3 regions of the Cytobacillus sp. T106 genome follow, and region 2 is predicted to be linked to each of the others. Evidence: riboswitches for the same ligand, from Rfam matches in the RefSeq annotation. Region 2 holds a riboswitch; each other region holds the start of a gene.
The links. A riboswitch is a leader RNA that binds a small molecule or an ion and turns the genes downstream of it on or off. The one in region 2 is predicted to bind cyclic di-AMP.
Positions count from the first base shown of each region.

Region 1: it holds a riboswitch for cyclic di-AMP, as region 2 does, so the genes downstream of both, ABU165_RS17015 (CBS domain-containing protein) here and ABU165_RS19820 (TrkH family potassium uptake protein) in region 2, are expected to answer to the same signal.
Region 3: it holds a riboswitch for cyclic di-AMP, as region 2 does, so the genes downstream of both, ABU165_RS04340 (hypothetical protein) here and ABU165_RS19820 (TrkH family potassium uptake protein) in region 2, are expected to answer to the same signal.

Region 1 covers NZ_JBEUMK010000010.1:22,313-27,637, forward strand. The annotation lists gene ABU165_RS16990 (hypothetical protein) at 1-12, shown strand, start outside; gene ABU165_RS16995 (hypothetical protein) at 38-514, shown strand; gene ABU165_RS17000 (hypothetical protein) at 548-739, opposite strand; gene ABU165_RS17005 (LysM peptidoglycan-binding domain-containing protein) at 1,140-1,916, shown strand; gene ABU165_RS17010 (hypothetical protein) at 2,082-2,267, opposite strand; cyclic di-AMP (ydaO/yuaA leader) riboswitch at 2,626-2,764, shown strand; gene ABU165_RS17015 (CBS domain-containing protein) at 3,020-3,463, shown strand; gene ABU165_RS17020 (class I SAM-dependent methyltransferase) at 3,881-4,630, opposite strand; gene ABU165_RS17025 (DUF3231 family protein) at 5,248-5,325, opposite strand, start outside.
Region 2 covers NZ_JBEUMK010000013.1:27,287-32,611, forward strand. The annotation lists gene ABU165_RS19815 (DUF4179 domain-containing protein) at 1-1,237, shown strand, start outside; gene ABU165_RS19820 (TrkH family potassium uptake protein) at 1,404-2,723, opposite strand; cyclic di-AMP (ydaO/yuaA leader) riboswitch at 2,828-2,981, opposite strand; gene ABU165_RS19825 (GNAT family N-acetyltransferase) at 3,095-3,649, opposite strand; gene ABU165_RS19830 (YegS/Rv2252/BmrU family lipid kinase) at 3,820-4,704, shown strand; gene ABU165_RS19835 (VC0807 family protein) at 4,701-5,325, opposite strand, start outside.
Region 3 covers NZ_JBEUMK010000002.1:2,338-7,662, forward strand. The annotation lists gene glnA (type I glutamate--ammonia ligase) at 1-1,115, opposite strand, end outside; cyclic di-AMP (ydaO/yuaA leader) riboswitch at 1,212-1,355, opposite strand; cyclic di-AMP (ydaO/yuaA leader) riboswitch at 1,388-1,527, opposite strand; gene ABU165_RS04335 (Na-translocating system protein MpsC family protein) at 1,658-2,062, opposite strand; cyclic di-AMP (ydaO/yuaA leader) riboswitch at 2,275-2,417, shown strand; gene ABU165_RS04340 (hypothetical protein) at 2,848-3,249, shown strand; gene ABU165_RS25160 (hypothetical protein) at 3,269-3,376, shown strand; gene ABU165_RS04345 (potassium-transporting ATPase subunit F) at 3,376-3,453, shown strand; gene kdpA (potassium-transporting ATPase subunit KdpA) at 3,486-5,147, shown strand; gene kdpB (potassium-transporting ATPase subunit KdpB) at 5,290-5,325, shown strand, end outside.

The DNA.
Region 1 (5,325 bases), on a different contig from region 2:
GGCGCAAAATAGTTTGTTCCATAAAAGAGGTGCTTATATGAAACGGCAAAGACTGCTTTTGGCTGTGATGATGCTTCTTTCCTGGGCTAGTATTCCCCTGATAGGAAAGAGGTCTTTTAAAAGATTTCTTCCGGCATCTATATTCATATGTACCATTGCAGCGATCATGAATATACCTGCAGCAAAACGCAAGTGGTGGGTTTTCCAATCCAGTATCCATCCTAAGATAAGAGGAGATGTACCATTTGTTATCGGACCTTATTTCGTTTTGTCCTTTCTGGTATTGAAGTATATGTACGGGAAGTTTGGTTTATATATGATCGTCAATTTTGTCCTTCATATTTTATATGCATTCCCAGGCGTCCGGTTTTTGGAGTGGGCAGGAATTGCTTCTCTCAAAAAAATGACTAAGCAGCAATTCATCCTGCTTCAGCAGTTCAGAGCAGTCCTTTTATATGGCTTCCAAGTGCTCTATGAAAAGCTGCGAAGTTCCGATCCCAGTGAACAGAACTGAGCCCCGCTCTTAGAGAGCGGGGCCTGCTGACAGCTAACCATTGCTGCGCTGATGGTCTACCCACCAGTCTATATGATCCAGATCAAAAACGATCATGCTGCCAAAAGGTCTTTGATGGGGGAGTTTCCGTTTTTGTATGAGATCCAGAATGGCCTCCTCAGACAGCGGATAATCTTTCATATCCAGATAAGCTATCAGATCTTTTATGCTGTACGCCTTTCTCAAAAATTAATCACCTCCCGCCAATCCTCCTTTATACAAAGGAAGTCTGGCGAAAAGCACTTAATAAATGAGAAGCTAAGATACTTTTACCCCGGCAATTACTCTCTAATCTTTCTTCTGCAAAAAAACATCTTATTGAAAAAGAACTCAGTCCTAAATGAAATATTTGCCATCCTTCTGAAAAGAAACCAGGGAACTGGAATAGTCGATATAAGTTCTGCGGTTTGATAATAACCTGCGTCAATATTGGAAAATACATTCCGTACTTAAAATATAAGCCGTATAAAAAGATATCATGCTTTAACCAAAATGGGCTTGTCCCCCTGAAACGGTTCTTTGTTCTCCCCGTCTAATCTGTTGTGAAGGCAAAATACAACAAGATTGACAGAAGGGGGATTCTAAAATGAAAAAAGTAAAAAAACTGGCTGCTTCAGCGCTTGTCATCCTTGGCATTCTGACATTCAGCCAGGGCACTGCATCTGCTGAAGAGTTTTATACGATCAAAAAAGGGGACACTCTCTATAGCATTGCCAGGCAATATGGCAGTACAGTCGGACAGCTGAAGCATCTCAATAAATTAAAGGGCGATTTGATCTATGCAGGCAGCAGATTGGAGGTTCCCGGAAAGATTACAGTGAAGAAAGGAGACACACTCTGGAGACTCGGACAAAAATACGGTCTCAGTGTCGCTGAACTCAAGAAAATAAACGGACTGAGGAGCGACCTGATCCTAATAGGGCAGAATCTGTCAGTCAATAAAGGCAGTATTGCTTCATATGATGCTGAAAAGGTGAAATTGTCCGTTTCCCCCAAGAAAGGTTACACATTTCATGCAGAAGAGCCGCGCCGCTTCCTTTTGGAATATGGGAAGAATAGCCGGTATTTTGCCAGGGTGGAAGTTCTTGACGGAAAATCAGCAATGGATGAAGTAAAGAAAAATTCTCTGGAATATCTTAGGACGATTGGCAAGCCTGAAGAAATGAAACCAGTACAGCTTCCATTTTATAGAGACAGTATGATGGTGCTGCACGCACATAACAAAACTGACCAGGCAAACATCATTGTCAAAAATGTAGACGGGAAGCTGCTTCGATTCACCATTCATTATGTGAACCAGGAGGAATCAGAAGAGGTTTACGGGACAATGATCTCGATTCTCGGAAGCGTGAAAGCAAACTGAAAATGAAAAAGGGAGGGGATCCAGCGGTCCCCTCCCTTGCCATTCCCCATGATTATTTCCAGACTTCTTCGGCAATGTTTGCTTAAATGAAAGTAGAATGGCTAGGTAGAAAATAGAGAGCTTCAGCAAGCTCTCTATCAGTACAAGTCTATAGGGTGTTATGCTTTATTTTGAAAACAGCTTCAGCAGCGGATGCTTATTTTTGTCCTTCACCTTGATTTCCTCCATCACTATCCGGTCCTGATGCTCAGAAATCCATTCTTCCATTTCTTTTTTATCTTTGCATTGCGTATAGTAGGTTTCTCCGCCTTTTCCAACTGCATTAATGACATATCGGCAAGTGTTTCCCATAAATCCTCCCGTTGCTGTGGTGTTTAAAAGGTATAATGCATGCATTCCATCATGGTTTCTCCTATTCTCAGATCCTCTTGTTTTATACAAAAACAGAGGAGGAGAAACCGGATTTTTAAGTCATGATTTCCAATAATAAATCCTGTTCTGCCTTATCTTACTCACGAACTTAATGGCTGTCAACGGAAAATAAAAAAGAAATAAAAAAAGAAATAAACGGGTTGAAAACATGTTGATGTCTTTGTAGAATAGAGGATTCACTCATTTTTTTGCAGAATGCTGAAAGTCAGATAAAAAAAGGGATATGCAGAAATTTGCTTATACGGAAAGTTGGAAGTAAAATTATTTCAACACCTGAAAAATGAATCGGCTTAATCTCATATTGAGAGCGGAGGAACCAATTTTTGGGGCTAATCCTGCAGGAAGCAGGAGGGATGAGAATGATCTTTCGCCATCCTGCCCGTCAGCTAACTTCGTCGGCTAAAGCGAGTGAGGTCATTTTAGACCGCCTAATGAGCAGCACCCTTGCATCCAAATTTGCAGAAGCTGCCTGGAGCCAGGATAGGTCTTTTTGTGCTGTATATTATCTGCGTACGTTTTAGAGCGGCTGTTTTCAGGGAAGAAAGGGAATGTGGCTGTTTAGGCATTTTCATTGCCAAGGGACAGTTTGTGCCCAATAATCCCAAGGGAACCATTAAGCCGGATTGAATGCTGCAGGTGTTCACTGATAAGAAGAAGGAGAATCAGCTGTAATGAATATCGCGTTTTTTTTATTGCCTAAAAATGAACTGGTTTTTGTCTACGACCATTGGACAATGAGGCAAGCCATGGAAAAAATGGAGTATCACCGTTATACAACCTTTCCGATATTAAATAAAGAAGGAAAGTATGTAGGTTCCTTGTCAGAAGGAGACTTGTTATGGAAGCTCAAAAGCATGGGCAGGGTCGACTTTAATGAGATCCAGGGAGTGATGCTGAAGGATGTGCCGCTTCATAGATCATATGAGCCAGTGCTAGTTAGCAGTGAGATGGAAGAAATCATTAATTCATCACTAAATCAGAATTTTGTCCCTGTTACGGACGACAGCGGCGTATTCATAGGATTGATCCGAAGAAGGGAAATTATCGATTATCTGGCAGGCAGCTTCAAAGAAAGGGACTTGTCTGTTCCCGGGGAGCAGAGCAAGACAACATAAGCAGCCGCTTTTATTTAGAAAAAAAGTCCATACAATTTTGTATGGACTTTTTGGCGCAGCAGGGGTTAGGGGAGGATTGATACAGGGATTGCATTGTTCCGTTGGAAAATGGCATCAATTTTAGGGGGAAGACTTTAAAATGAAGGGTGAGCATTACATCTAGAAGCTGCTTCGCCCGACTTTTAAAGAGATTACATCAAAATTAAGGACGATCATTCCGGATACCTTCACAATCATGCCTGATATGCCTATAATCGGGCCTGTTTAGGCAATAATCTTTCCATATCTGCCATAATTCATGCCGGTTTCCGCATTAATATTCTTAATCCCATATAGTTACAAAAGACTATACAAAGCAGCGGTGAAGATGCTGCATATGAAGCAGTAAGATTCATGGGCGTACCCGGCTCTTATCCTTTAAATAGCTTTTGTGCTCTTAATAATGATAGTTGTCGGAAGATATTGGGCTTTTTCATAGGAATACCAGCGGTTGCTGTGCCTTTTCCTGTCTTCCTCTGATAGACATGCTTCTTCTATCACTCTCTCGATTTTAAAACCTTGGCTGACCAGCGCATTGATATAGGTGCTTACCTTATACTGCTGCATAAAAGCAGGCGTATTCCACCCCTCATGGTTATAAATGCCTTCTTCGTGATAAGGCTTATCGATAATAATGGAGGAATCTTTGCTCCTGATTCTGCTGAAAAAGGGATGTTCCCAGCTGAAAATGAAAGTGCCGCCAGGCTTTAAATACCTGTGGATATTACCCAGCGTTTCCTCGAGGCTCGTTGTCCAGCCGAGAGCATAGATGGAATAGACAATATCAAAATATTGATTAGGGAGCCCCGGATCATTCTCCATAGGGGATTCAAAAAGTCTTACTGGCGCTGCAGCACCGCCGAGCACCTGCTGTGCCGTATGGATCTGCTTCGGCAACAAATCAATGCCCCAAAGCTCGGCCGCACCCCGCCTGTCCATATAGAGAAGAGAATGCCCGCTGCCGCAGCCGATATCCAGCACCTTTTTCCCGGCAGGGTCGCCAAGCAGGTTCAGTTCATCTTCTACAGGGGCCAGGGGACCATACTCAGGGAGCGGATTTCGGCCAAAAAAGCGCTCTGCTGAAAGGTTCCAGCTTTCTTTGTTTTTCTCTAGAATTTCTGTTTTCATAAGTATCATCCTTTATCCAATTATAAAATGGCTCTCATGCTGACCTGAGGAACCTCTATCAATATTCGGTGCACTTCCAATATTCTCCTTTAAATCTTAGGGAAAATTAGTCTATTCGCTTTGTTTAAGCAAGATTTTCAGCAGTGTCATAGAGATGGCGAGTAATGGAAAGCAGCAGATGTAACCAGGAAAGCAACCTGGGATGATGCCATGTCAAGAAGACTGCCAGCCGGACTGACTAGTCAGGAGAAAAGGAAGTATTCGCTTTTGTGAAGGCGGCAATAAGGAAGAAACGCCTGAATGACACTCAGCTGATCATGCTAAAACAGATGTTTATTAAAGAAGCTCTAAAAACAATATTTCCATATCAGAAACAATGATTAAAACAGCAGCCAGAGCGCGATCAAGTATAACCCCTGGAAATACAATTCAGAGCAAACAAGCGTATTTTAACTATCGGCCATATCAGAGTTTTCCTTATCACTCATTTTCTATTATTAGTGTAAGAAATTCTGCAGAAATCAAAAATCAGCCCCGGCTGTATTTTTATACGGCTCAAGACTGATTTTATTAGTAAAGTAAAGCTCATAATCTGGACAGCTGAACTGGATTAGCAGTTAGCAGTCCTTCCCTTTAGACAGATGCAGGGGAGGAGGGATCAGCCAGCCCTTTTCTTTATTCAGGCGCAAAACCTT
Region 2 (5,325 bases):
AATCATGAAAGGGTTCCGGCAAGCCAAAGCTGCCCCGAAGAAGCGGTTCATCAAAAGGAGCTGGCTGCCCGGTCTTGCAGCCGCCCTGCTATTGCTCGGATTTTTGACCAGCATCAGAGTTTCACCGGCCTTTGCCAACTATGTCGCAGAATTGCCAGGTATGGAAAAGCTGGTGGACCTTATCCGGTATGACAAGGGCTGGATATCCGCCGTGGAGAATAACTATATGCAGCCGCTCGGCATATCCCGGGAGAAAAACGGGGTCCGGGTGACGCTTGATGGTGCTATCCGGGATGAACGGGGGCTGGTGGTGTTTTATACAGTTGAGTCAGAGGAGAAGCAGGTGCTTCATACAAAAAGTATTCATATCACTGGTGGTGATGGGGAAGAGCTTCCTGTCAGTTTTTCAGGTTCCGGTGACAGCTCTTACACTGATGAACCAGTAAAGTCTGTCAATGGAACAGCGGACTACTTATTCAATGAAGACTTGAAAGGGAAAGAGTTTAAGGCAGAGGCGGAGGTCAAAACTGCGAAAGGGATAGAGACTTTTGAAATTGATTTTACGGTTGAAGGACCGAAAGGGAAGAAAAAGATATACCCTCTAAATGAAACTGTTTCAATAGAAGGGCAGAAAATCACATTCAAGGACATTGCCATTTATCCATTGCGTGTGGCCATCCACGTGTCATTTGATCCGGAAAACAGCAAGAAAATCTTTGCTCTGGATGATTTGCGGCTTGTTGATGAGAATGGAGAAGCCTGGTCTGGCATTGCTAATGGTGTTACATCACAGGATATTAAAGAAAATGAGAAGATCATTTATTTGCAGAGCAACTATTTTAAAGAACCGAAGGAGCTGTATCTGGTACTGAATAAAGTGATGGCCGTGGATAAAGAGGATGCGGAAGTGGTCATTAATACCGAAACGAAAGAGATTGTGAAGCAGCCAAAGGGTGATAAATTATCAGGACTGGTTTTGGAAGGGGGAAGCCTCTCATTTCAAGCTCGTGCAGAGAAGGAATACAATCATCAGCTCTTTACGACTGCAAAAGATGCAGAAGGCAGAGATCTGGATGGCGGAAGCTCCTTCTATCGATCCGGGGGCGATGGTCTTTATAAGGAGTTTGGCGTTTCCTTATCTGAAACAGACCCTGCTAATTATAAGAATCCTATCAGTCTGGAGTTATCAGCCTTTCCATCCTGGATAGAGGGAGAAGTGAAGATTAAGCTGGAGTAGAAGACGGCTGGAGTTGTCTAAGCAGGGAAATTCCGATTATTTGAAATTAAAAAACAGCCGCAATCAGCTTGTAAAAGATCAGGCCAGAACGGTAAGTTCTGGCCTGGTTTTATGGAATGAAAATGGCTGCTCAAATTAAATCTGAGCAAGCGTCCACCGTATTCCCCTACCCCAACAAAACATCCTCACCAGGATACCGAATTTTCTCCGGTTTTTGTTTGGCGAAGGAGAAGGCGAGTGTGAGCGGGCCGAGTTTGCCCAGGAACATGATGAAGATGATGATTTCTTTTCCGATTTCCGACAGGTCGGCAGTGATGCCCATGGACAGGCCGACCGTTCCGAAGGCGGATACTACTTCGAAAATAATTTTAATAAATGGCAAATCCTCCGTGATGCTCAGGACAAAGATGGCGATAAAGACGAACAGGATGGAAATCATTGAGATGGCCAACGCTTTTGTCAGATAGTTGACGCTGATGGTGCGGCGGAAAATGACAATGTCTTTTTTGCCGCGTATGAATGTAATGACAGCCATGATAATGATGATAAAGGTCGTCAGTTTAATTCCGCCGCCGGTGGACGCGCTCCCCGCACCCACAAACATTAACAGCAGCATATACAGGACAGTTGCATCCTCAAGCCCGCCGATGTCCACTGAATTGAACCCGGCAGTCCTCGGCGAAACGGCCTGAAAATAGGATGCCCAAAGCTTTTCCCAGCTGGTCAGATGGGCGAGGGTCTGCGGATTATTAAATTCTAGGTAAAAGATGACGGCCATTGATACAATATTGACCGCAAAGGTGCCCACAATCATCATTTTGGAATGAAGCGACAGCCTTTTGAATTGCTTTGATTTCCACAGATCGGCCAGTACGGTAAAGCCAAGACCGCCAATGATAAAGAGCATGGAAATGACAATATTGATGACAGGATCGCCGACAAACCGGCTGAGTCCGTCCGGCCAGAGCTGAAAGCCTGCATTGTTGAAGGCGGAAACAGAATGGAACAGGCTGTAATAAAATCCATCCTGCCACCCATACAGCGGAACCCATCTCAGGCAGAGGAAGAACACAGCAATGGCCTCGATCGTAAAGGAAAAAATAAACAGGTAGCGGACGAGGCGTATGACTCCGCCGACCGACGTCTGGTTCAATGCCTGCTGCAGGACAAGGCGCTCCTTGAACCCGATTTTCCTTCCGAGCATCAAGTAAATCAGCACAGCGAAGGACATGATTCCAAGGCCTCCGAGCTGGATGAGGCACATGATGACAATCTGGCCGAACAAGGTATAGGTAGACGCCGTATCAGCCACTGTCAGCCCTGTCACGGTCATAGCCGAGGTGGCTGTGAACAGGGCATCGATCCATGAAACACCATGAACGGTTGAAAAGGGAAGCTTCAGCAAGGCGGCCCCCAGCAGGATGAAAAACAGGAATATAAGGGTCAAAAGCTGCGGCGGCGTGATATTCAGGTATTTTCGCTTCATGATCGATAAAGCTCCTTTTTCCTCAAATAGTGAAAAGCAATATATTTTTGGCCAAAAAAAAACCATTCTTATCCACGGAAAAGAACGGTCAATATACGTATTGGCCTTTCTCTCAATATGCTTACGGAGTTAGCTGCCGGATTAGGAATTGAGAGCTTCCTTCCCGGCCTCCGCCAGGATTCACCCCGGGCAGGCGCAAACAGCCTCCTGCCATATTGGTTCCCCCGTTCTTAACATAAGATTCAGCAAAGGTATGAAATTTGAGTGTGATTATAATAATTAAAATACTCCCGCTCATTTGCAAAGTCAATCAGGAAATTGTAAATTTTTACGAATCTAAAAAACCGTGCACAGTGCACGGTTTTGCAAGTCTATTCCTCCAGATGGATACGCCGGTAGTCATCCTCCAGAATGCTCATCATGATGGAATCATGGTATTGGTGATCGTAAAATAAAGCCTCTCGCTGGACGCCTTCCTGCATGAAGCCGAGCTTTTCGTAGACATGAAGCGCCCGGTCGTTATAGTTGAAAACATTCAGCTCGATCCTGTGCAGATTCAGCACGCCGAACGCATAGCCAAGCATCAGTTCCATTGCTTCGCTGCCATAACCGCGCCCCTGGTTCTCTTCCTCGCTGATGTTCACGCGGATATTGGCATTTCGGTTGGTGCTGTCTATATCCTGAAGGGCGATATCGCCGATCACTTCATTCGTTCCATCAAGGACAATCAATAAGAGGATGGATGATGAATCCTCCGCCTTTTCTTTAATATAAGAAAAGATCTGATCTTTGGAGAAAGCTTTTTTCAGACCGGTAAGCTTTCTTGACCGTTCATTATAGAGCAGCTTCACATATATATCCGTATCTTCTGTACTGATGGGCCGAAGATAAATCCGTTCTCCCTGCAGGAACCTTATAGCATCCATTTGTACTCCTCCTTGGCTTTTCCTAATTACAATATAATCCAATCCCGCTCAATTAAAAATAGATATATTATCCCTTTCAGTAATTTGAACATCAATATAATTGAAACATCAAAAGTTGGGTAAATGTAATAGCAGATACACTGTTCGAAAAAAAGGGGGCCTTGGCCAGGATGGATTATAGAAAAGGAATGCTTATTTATAATGGAAATGCCGGTCAAAAAGATATAGAAAAATCGCTTGTAGCTTGTGTTCCGGTCTTGTCTGCAGAGCTGGATTCCCTGATTCTGCTGCCAACCAAGAGGGAAGGGCATGCAAGAGAGCTGTGCAGGGAATATGGATCTGAGGTGGATGTTGTTTTCATCCTGGGCGGAGACGGGACGGTACATGAATGCATCAATGGATTGGCGCCGCTCGAGGATCGGCCGGCCATCGGCATATTGCCTGGGGGGACTTGCAATGATTTTTCAAGAACATTGAATATCCCCCAAAATATACGTGATGCAGCACTTGCAATGATCTCAGGAAAAGCAGAGCCGGTTGACATTATGCAGGCGAATGAAGACTACTTTCTCAACTTCTGGGGTATTGGGCTGGTGGCGGAAGCTTCGGAAAATATTAAGGCAGCAGAAAAAAACCTATTCGGGCGGATCAGCTACTTCCTGAGCGCCTTGCGGACGATCAAGGAAATGGAGCCATTCCATGCTTCGCTTATAGTGGATGGAGAAGCCATAGAGGAAGATGCCGTTATGATACTTCTGGCCAATGGCCATTATATTGGCACTAATGCATTGCCTTTTGAGAATCTTGACTATAATGACGGACTGGCTGATTTATTTATTATAAAAGATGCCAATCTTGCTTTAATGAAAGAAGCACTTACAGTAGACAGCATGGAAGCAAACGAGAATATTCTCCATTATAAGGGAAAGGAAATACAAGTAAGCACAGAAAAGAGGATGGAAGCTGACATGGATGGAGAGGTATATTCAGCGACTCCGTGCCGGATAAGCGTCCATGAAGGACATGTGCAAATGATAAAGCCAGGGCAGCCTTAAGGGCTGTCCTGGCTTATGGTTGTTTCAGGAGGCTCGTTCAGTGCTCCAATTTCTTTCAGGATAAAATAAAATCCGCCTGCCGATACAATGGTAAAGCCCCAATTCAGGATCTGCCTCAGCACGATTCCCTGGTCAAAGGCATCAACCCCGTATTTTCCAATGAGCCAGACCTTAATGGAGGCAAGAAGAATGAATTTCAGAGCAAAGCCTGCCGTGATCAGGCTGAAGATCATCAGTGTTTTGCTTTTAAAGAAAACTTCCTTCATGCTGCCCCTGTCTTTTCCCTGCAGTTCCATAAAATCGAGAGTGAAATAGAGGAAGACTGGCTTTTTCAGCACAATCGTCAACAAAAACAGGCAGCCCAGCACGTAAGAATAAATGACGTTATTCCATAGAAGCTGAAGGGCCGACCCGGCGAGCACATCGATCAGGGTGCCGATCACCAGGTTCACAAGAAGGAACAGGCCGAATAGATTGATTTTTTTAAGCTGAAAGAAGCGGTACAGTGTATAGATGATGCCAGGTACGGATGACAGGATCATCGCCAGGTAATCACCAAGCACATCCCGGCCGTAATTCCAAACAACAAGAGGGAGCACAACATAAAAGAGAATGTCTGGC
Region 3 (5,325 bases), on a different contig from region 2:
ATGGGATCGGCAGGCCTTTGCTTTAATCGGATTCCTTCCAGCCCTGCTTCTGCAATCACCGAAAAAGCCAGGTAAGGGTTTGCACATGGATCGGGATGGCGTGCTTCCACTCTGGTTGCGGCTCCCCGTGATGAGGGAATTCTGATCAGGGTCGACCGGTTGCATGTGGACCAGGCCATATAGCAAGGCGCTTCAAACCCCGGGACAAGCCTCTTATAGGAATTGACTGTCGGATTGGTGATGGCTGTAAGAGTCGCAATGTTTTTCATCAGGCCGTTTATGAAATAATAAGTATCTTCCGAGAGTCCGTTTGGATCATTTTCGTTAAAAAATACATTCTGCCCGTCTTTAAACAGTGAAATATTCACATGCATGCCGGAACCGTTCAATCCCTGGACTGGCTTCGGCATGAAGGAGGCGTGCAAGTTGAAGTTTTTGGCGATATTTTTCACGATCCATTTATATGTGGTGGCATTGTCGGCTGATGCCAGGGCATCCATGAACTTAAAGTTAATTTCATGCTGGCCCATTGCGACCTCATGGTGGGAGGCCTCAATCTTGAATCCCATGGCCTTTAAGGTCCGGTAGATTTCCAGGCGGACTTTTTCACCCAGGTCATGGGCCGGTTCGAAATATCCTCCGCTATCCTGAGGAACTGTCGTAGGATTGCCACTCTCATCCATCCCAAATAAAAAGAATTCCAGTTCCGGACCGATGCTGATTGAATAATCATAGCTTGCCGCTTTCTCGACCGTCCTCTTCAGTACATTGCGGGGGTCACCCTCGAATGGGGTGCCATCAGGATTGGCCACGCTGCACAAAAGCCTGGCTTCACTATATCCTTCTTCTATCGACCATGGAATGACGGAAAAAGTGTTTATGTCCGGCTTAAGGTATAAGTCTGATTGGTTGATAGGGCTGAAACCTTGTATGGAGGAGCCATCGAACATGATTTTCCCCTCTAAGGCATCGTCCAGCTGATCAAAGGTAATGGTCACATGCTTAAGGACTCCTTCTAAATCAACAAATTGAAGATGAAGAAGTTCTATATGATATTTTTTCTGGGCTTCTTTTATTTTAATATAATTTTTGTTTTGCTCTGATACCTGAGTCATCGGCACGATCCCCTTTTACTAAAATTAAAAAAGCTGCGGAGAGTATTCTCCGCAGCTTAGGCACAGGTAAACAAACGTGTGCTTGTATGGCAACGATCACTCTCTTAAACAACGCTTACGGAGTTAGCTGTCGGATTAGGAAGGTAAGAGTCTCCCTGCCATTCATGGCTTCACCCCAAGACTGCAGCATGCAGTCAAAAGTTGGTTCCCCCGCTCAATAAGATTCAGCGTTTCAGTGCTATATAATTGTAATCAGGCTGGATGGATATCGCTCCTCTCTCCTGCAACGCTTACGAAGTTAGCTGACGGGTTCGGAAGGCAGAAGTCCCCCGGCCTTTCGGCTTCACCCCATAATTATTCTGGAATAATCAGTTGGGTCCTCCGTTCTGTATGGATTCAGCGGATCAGGTCAGAATTAGGATTTATGATAATCTCCACTCGCATAAAGGAAAAACCCGGAAAATAAGAAATTAGGATTGAATTTCTTTAGAAAAATCCACTTTTCTCGAAAATGCTCTCTTTTTTAAAGAAATACAACTTTTTTACTCAAGGCATTTTTCCAGGTTTCTATCGAGCACAAACACTTCCATGCGTTCTCCCATTTTGGTGCTGATGTCACTGTGGCTTGAAAGGACTTTGCATTTGGTATGTTTTTCGACTATCTCCTCAATGTTCGTGCTGTACATTTCTCTTAGAACCTGCCGCATCTTTTTGACAAGCTGCCTGCCGGTTTCATGTTCAACCAGGTGCTTTTCTTCCACAGTCAGGACACCTTTGAATCTGGCAATGACCATATCCTCCACAATATATGTCCTGGTCTCCTGCGGCCCGCGGCCGATCAGCTCCCTTTGCAGCTTGATGAATGCTTCACTTAATTCAGCCTCTAATCGTCGTTTAGAAGATTGCAATTCCAGTTCCTCCCTGAGATTTTCAAAGTTATAGCGAATTTCAAGGTTTATGTTAGTGAGAGGCACTGCTAAAGTCAATAAAAATATGAATTTCAAAAAACATCGAAAAACAGCTAATTAGTCAGCATTTAAGAGAAAAACTAAAGAAAAATCCTCAATATCAAAAAAAACAGCCAAATATGGCATTTTTTTAAGATTTACATTTTCCTTGAGCAGGAGTACGATTGCTTTCGTAAACAGCAATCAAACAACTCAATATTCGGCCTAGTCTCGGAAACGAGAACGGAGGAACCAATCAACTGGGGTTAATTCTGCTATTGCAGAAGGGATGAGATTCAAACTCTTTCGCCATCCTACCCGTCAGCTAACTTCGTCGGCTAAAGCGAAGGAGGTCATAGAGACCGCCTTTTCAGGGGGCCCATTTTTGTTGTGTCAAACAACGGACAGGGCAGCTTGAGTGATAAGAAGGTCTTTTTATTATGCCTATCTTGAAAAAGTGAACATGGAAGACAGAACACATAGAGGGCTGATGCCAGCCGGCTGGGTGTTAAGTAGACCAATGGGTGCTTTTTCTCCAAATGAACAAGAGATTTTTCTATGCAGTTTTTTGCATCTGGACAAAGATGCGGATGATCTGTGCTCTTGGATTCATATTGGGGGAGAAGTAATCATTGGTCTCTTTTTGTATTCAGAATATGGTTTTTATTTCCAGTATTTCAGCTGAGAACAAACGCTTTCACAACTTTTCAGGCATGATAATGCTTTTTGATGATCTCTGAGCAACGAGTAAATCAGGGCTTTAAAAAAGAAGGGAGGTAACTGTGTTGACACTGCCTCAAACAGAGGATGCCATACTTGTCTGCATTCCAAATGAAGAAGTGCTCCTGCGGGTACAAAGCCATTTGAGCGATTCGCATTCATGCTGCCTTGTTTCATCTGATCCTCAAGTGATCAGAGCTTTAAAAAGCAGGGGCCATCAGCGTGTGGTGGAGTTCGGCCTCAAAGATGAGTACTTGATTCTCCAGGGACGGTTCAGGAAGGTGATTGTCTTTGAAAGTGAGATTGCAGAAACATGCACCCTGCTGAAGGTCATCAGGAACAGCACTTGTGCACCTATCATTGTCGATGCCACGGTTCATGGCTATCCAATGCGCCTTTATTGCGCATATGGAGCAAAATATGTGGTGTATTCCAAAAGCAGCAATATTTCATGTCTATTAAGTTAGAAATCAGGAGGTTATCAAAATGTCGGACATTATCATGGTCAGCCTTTTCATCATCCTGCCGGCTTTAATGCTCGGACTTGCCAGTTGGTCCGCTGAAGCCGTAGAGCAAGGAAGTGAAAATAAATAATGGTTCTGCTGCTTGGCATTACGGCGTTTACTACATTGTACTTATTCTATGTATTACTTAATCCGGAGAAATTTTAACTACTTGGGGGTAAAAAAAGGTGATTACGACGATTCTTTCAATCATTGTCACTATGGCGGCGGTGATTCTGATAGCAAAGCCTGCCGGCATCTATCTGGCAAAGGCTTTTGATTATAGCCAAACAGGGCTGGATAAAGTGTTCGGCCCGATCGAAAACATTCTCTTTAAAATCAGCGGTATCAAAAAGATAAACCAAACATGGAAGCAGTATGCCATGACGCTTGTTTTAGCCAATGGATTTATGATTCTCCTAGTCTATATGGTTTTCCGGCTGCAGGGCATCCTGCCTTTGAATCCGAGCGGGAATCCTGGCATGGATCCAACCTTGGCCTTTAACACAGCCATCAGCTTTATGACCAACACCAATCTGCAGCATTACAGCGGTGAGTCGGGCCTTTCCTATCTCGGGCAGATGATTGGAATTCTGTTTATGATGTTTGCGGCGCCGGGAACGGCTTTGGCAGCTGCCATCGCATTTGTCAGGGCGCTGTCTGGAAAAGAAATTGGAAACTTCCTTGTTGATTTATTCAGAGCCATTACGCGTGTTTTGATGCCAATCGCCATTGTGTCAGGATTAATTCTGGTCGCATTGGGGGTTCCGCAGACATTGGAGCCTACTGTAACAGTCAATACGATCGAGGGGACTGCCCAGGAGATCGCGCGCGGACCTGTCGGGACATTTTTATCCATCAAAGAACTTGGCAATAATGGCGGCGGTTTTTTTGGAGTCAATTCAGCTCATCCGTTTGAAAATCCGAATGCTATCAGCAACATCATTCAAATATTGCTGATGTTCCTATTGCCGACTGCTTTGCCGTTTGCATATGGAAAAATGCTCGGAAATGCCAAACAGGGACGTGTCTTGTTTGTATCAATGCTGATGGTCTTCACTGTATTCCTTGGCACTGCCCTGTTCTATGAATATCAAGGCAATCCTGCATTGAATGCACTGGGAATTAATACAGATCAAGGCAGCATGGAAGGGAAGGAAGTCCGGTTCGGCACAGGCCAATCCATCTTCTATGCGCTTGTCACAACAGCCTCTGAAACAGGTGCCGTCAACACGATGCATGATACGCTGACACCTATAAGCGGAATGCTGGCCCTTTCCAACATGCTCTTAAATACAGTATTCGGCGGGGTTGGAGCAGGATTCATCAATGTAATCATGTATGCCATGATTGCCGTATTCCTCTCAGGGCTGATGGTGGGCCGTACACCTGAATTCCTGGGCAAGAAAATAGAAGGGCGGGAAATGAAGCTCATCGCCTTAACAATGCTTATGCATCCTCTTTTGATACTGGGTGCATCTGCAATTGCCTTGTATACGCCGCTTGGTGCCGGAGCCATCTCAAACAGCGGCTTCCATGGAATCTCACAGGTTGTGTATGAATATACCTCTTCCGCTGCCAATAACGGATCCGGTTTTGAAGGGCTTGGGGATGCAACACCATTTTGGAATATTTCAACAGGCATCGTCATGTATGCAGGAAGATTCTTTGGGCTTGTCACCATGCTGGCTGTCGCTGGTTCACTATCATCGAAGAAGGTTGTTCCCGAGACAATCGGGACTTTCCGCACAGATACCCCTCTTTTCGGAGTGATTCTGGCCGGTACTTTCTTTATTGTAGGTGCACTGACATTCTTCCCGGCACTTGTATTGGGGCCAGTCGCAGAATATCTGACATTGTAGGTGGGAGTGAATAATCATGGCTAATCATGTGTTAAAAGAAGCAAATCAAGCTGCAGGGCTGCATGGCAAAGAGGACAAAAAATCTTTTCAGCCCCATGTTCCCCAGCAGCCTAACCATAAAGACAATAAGGATGAAAATAAAATGATGGATAAAGCGATGGTGGTTCAGGCGCTTAAG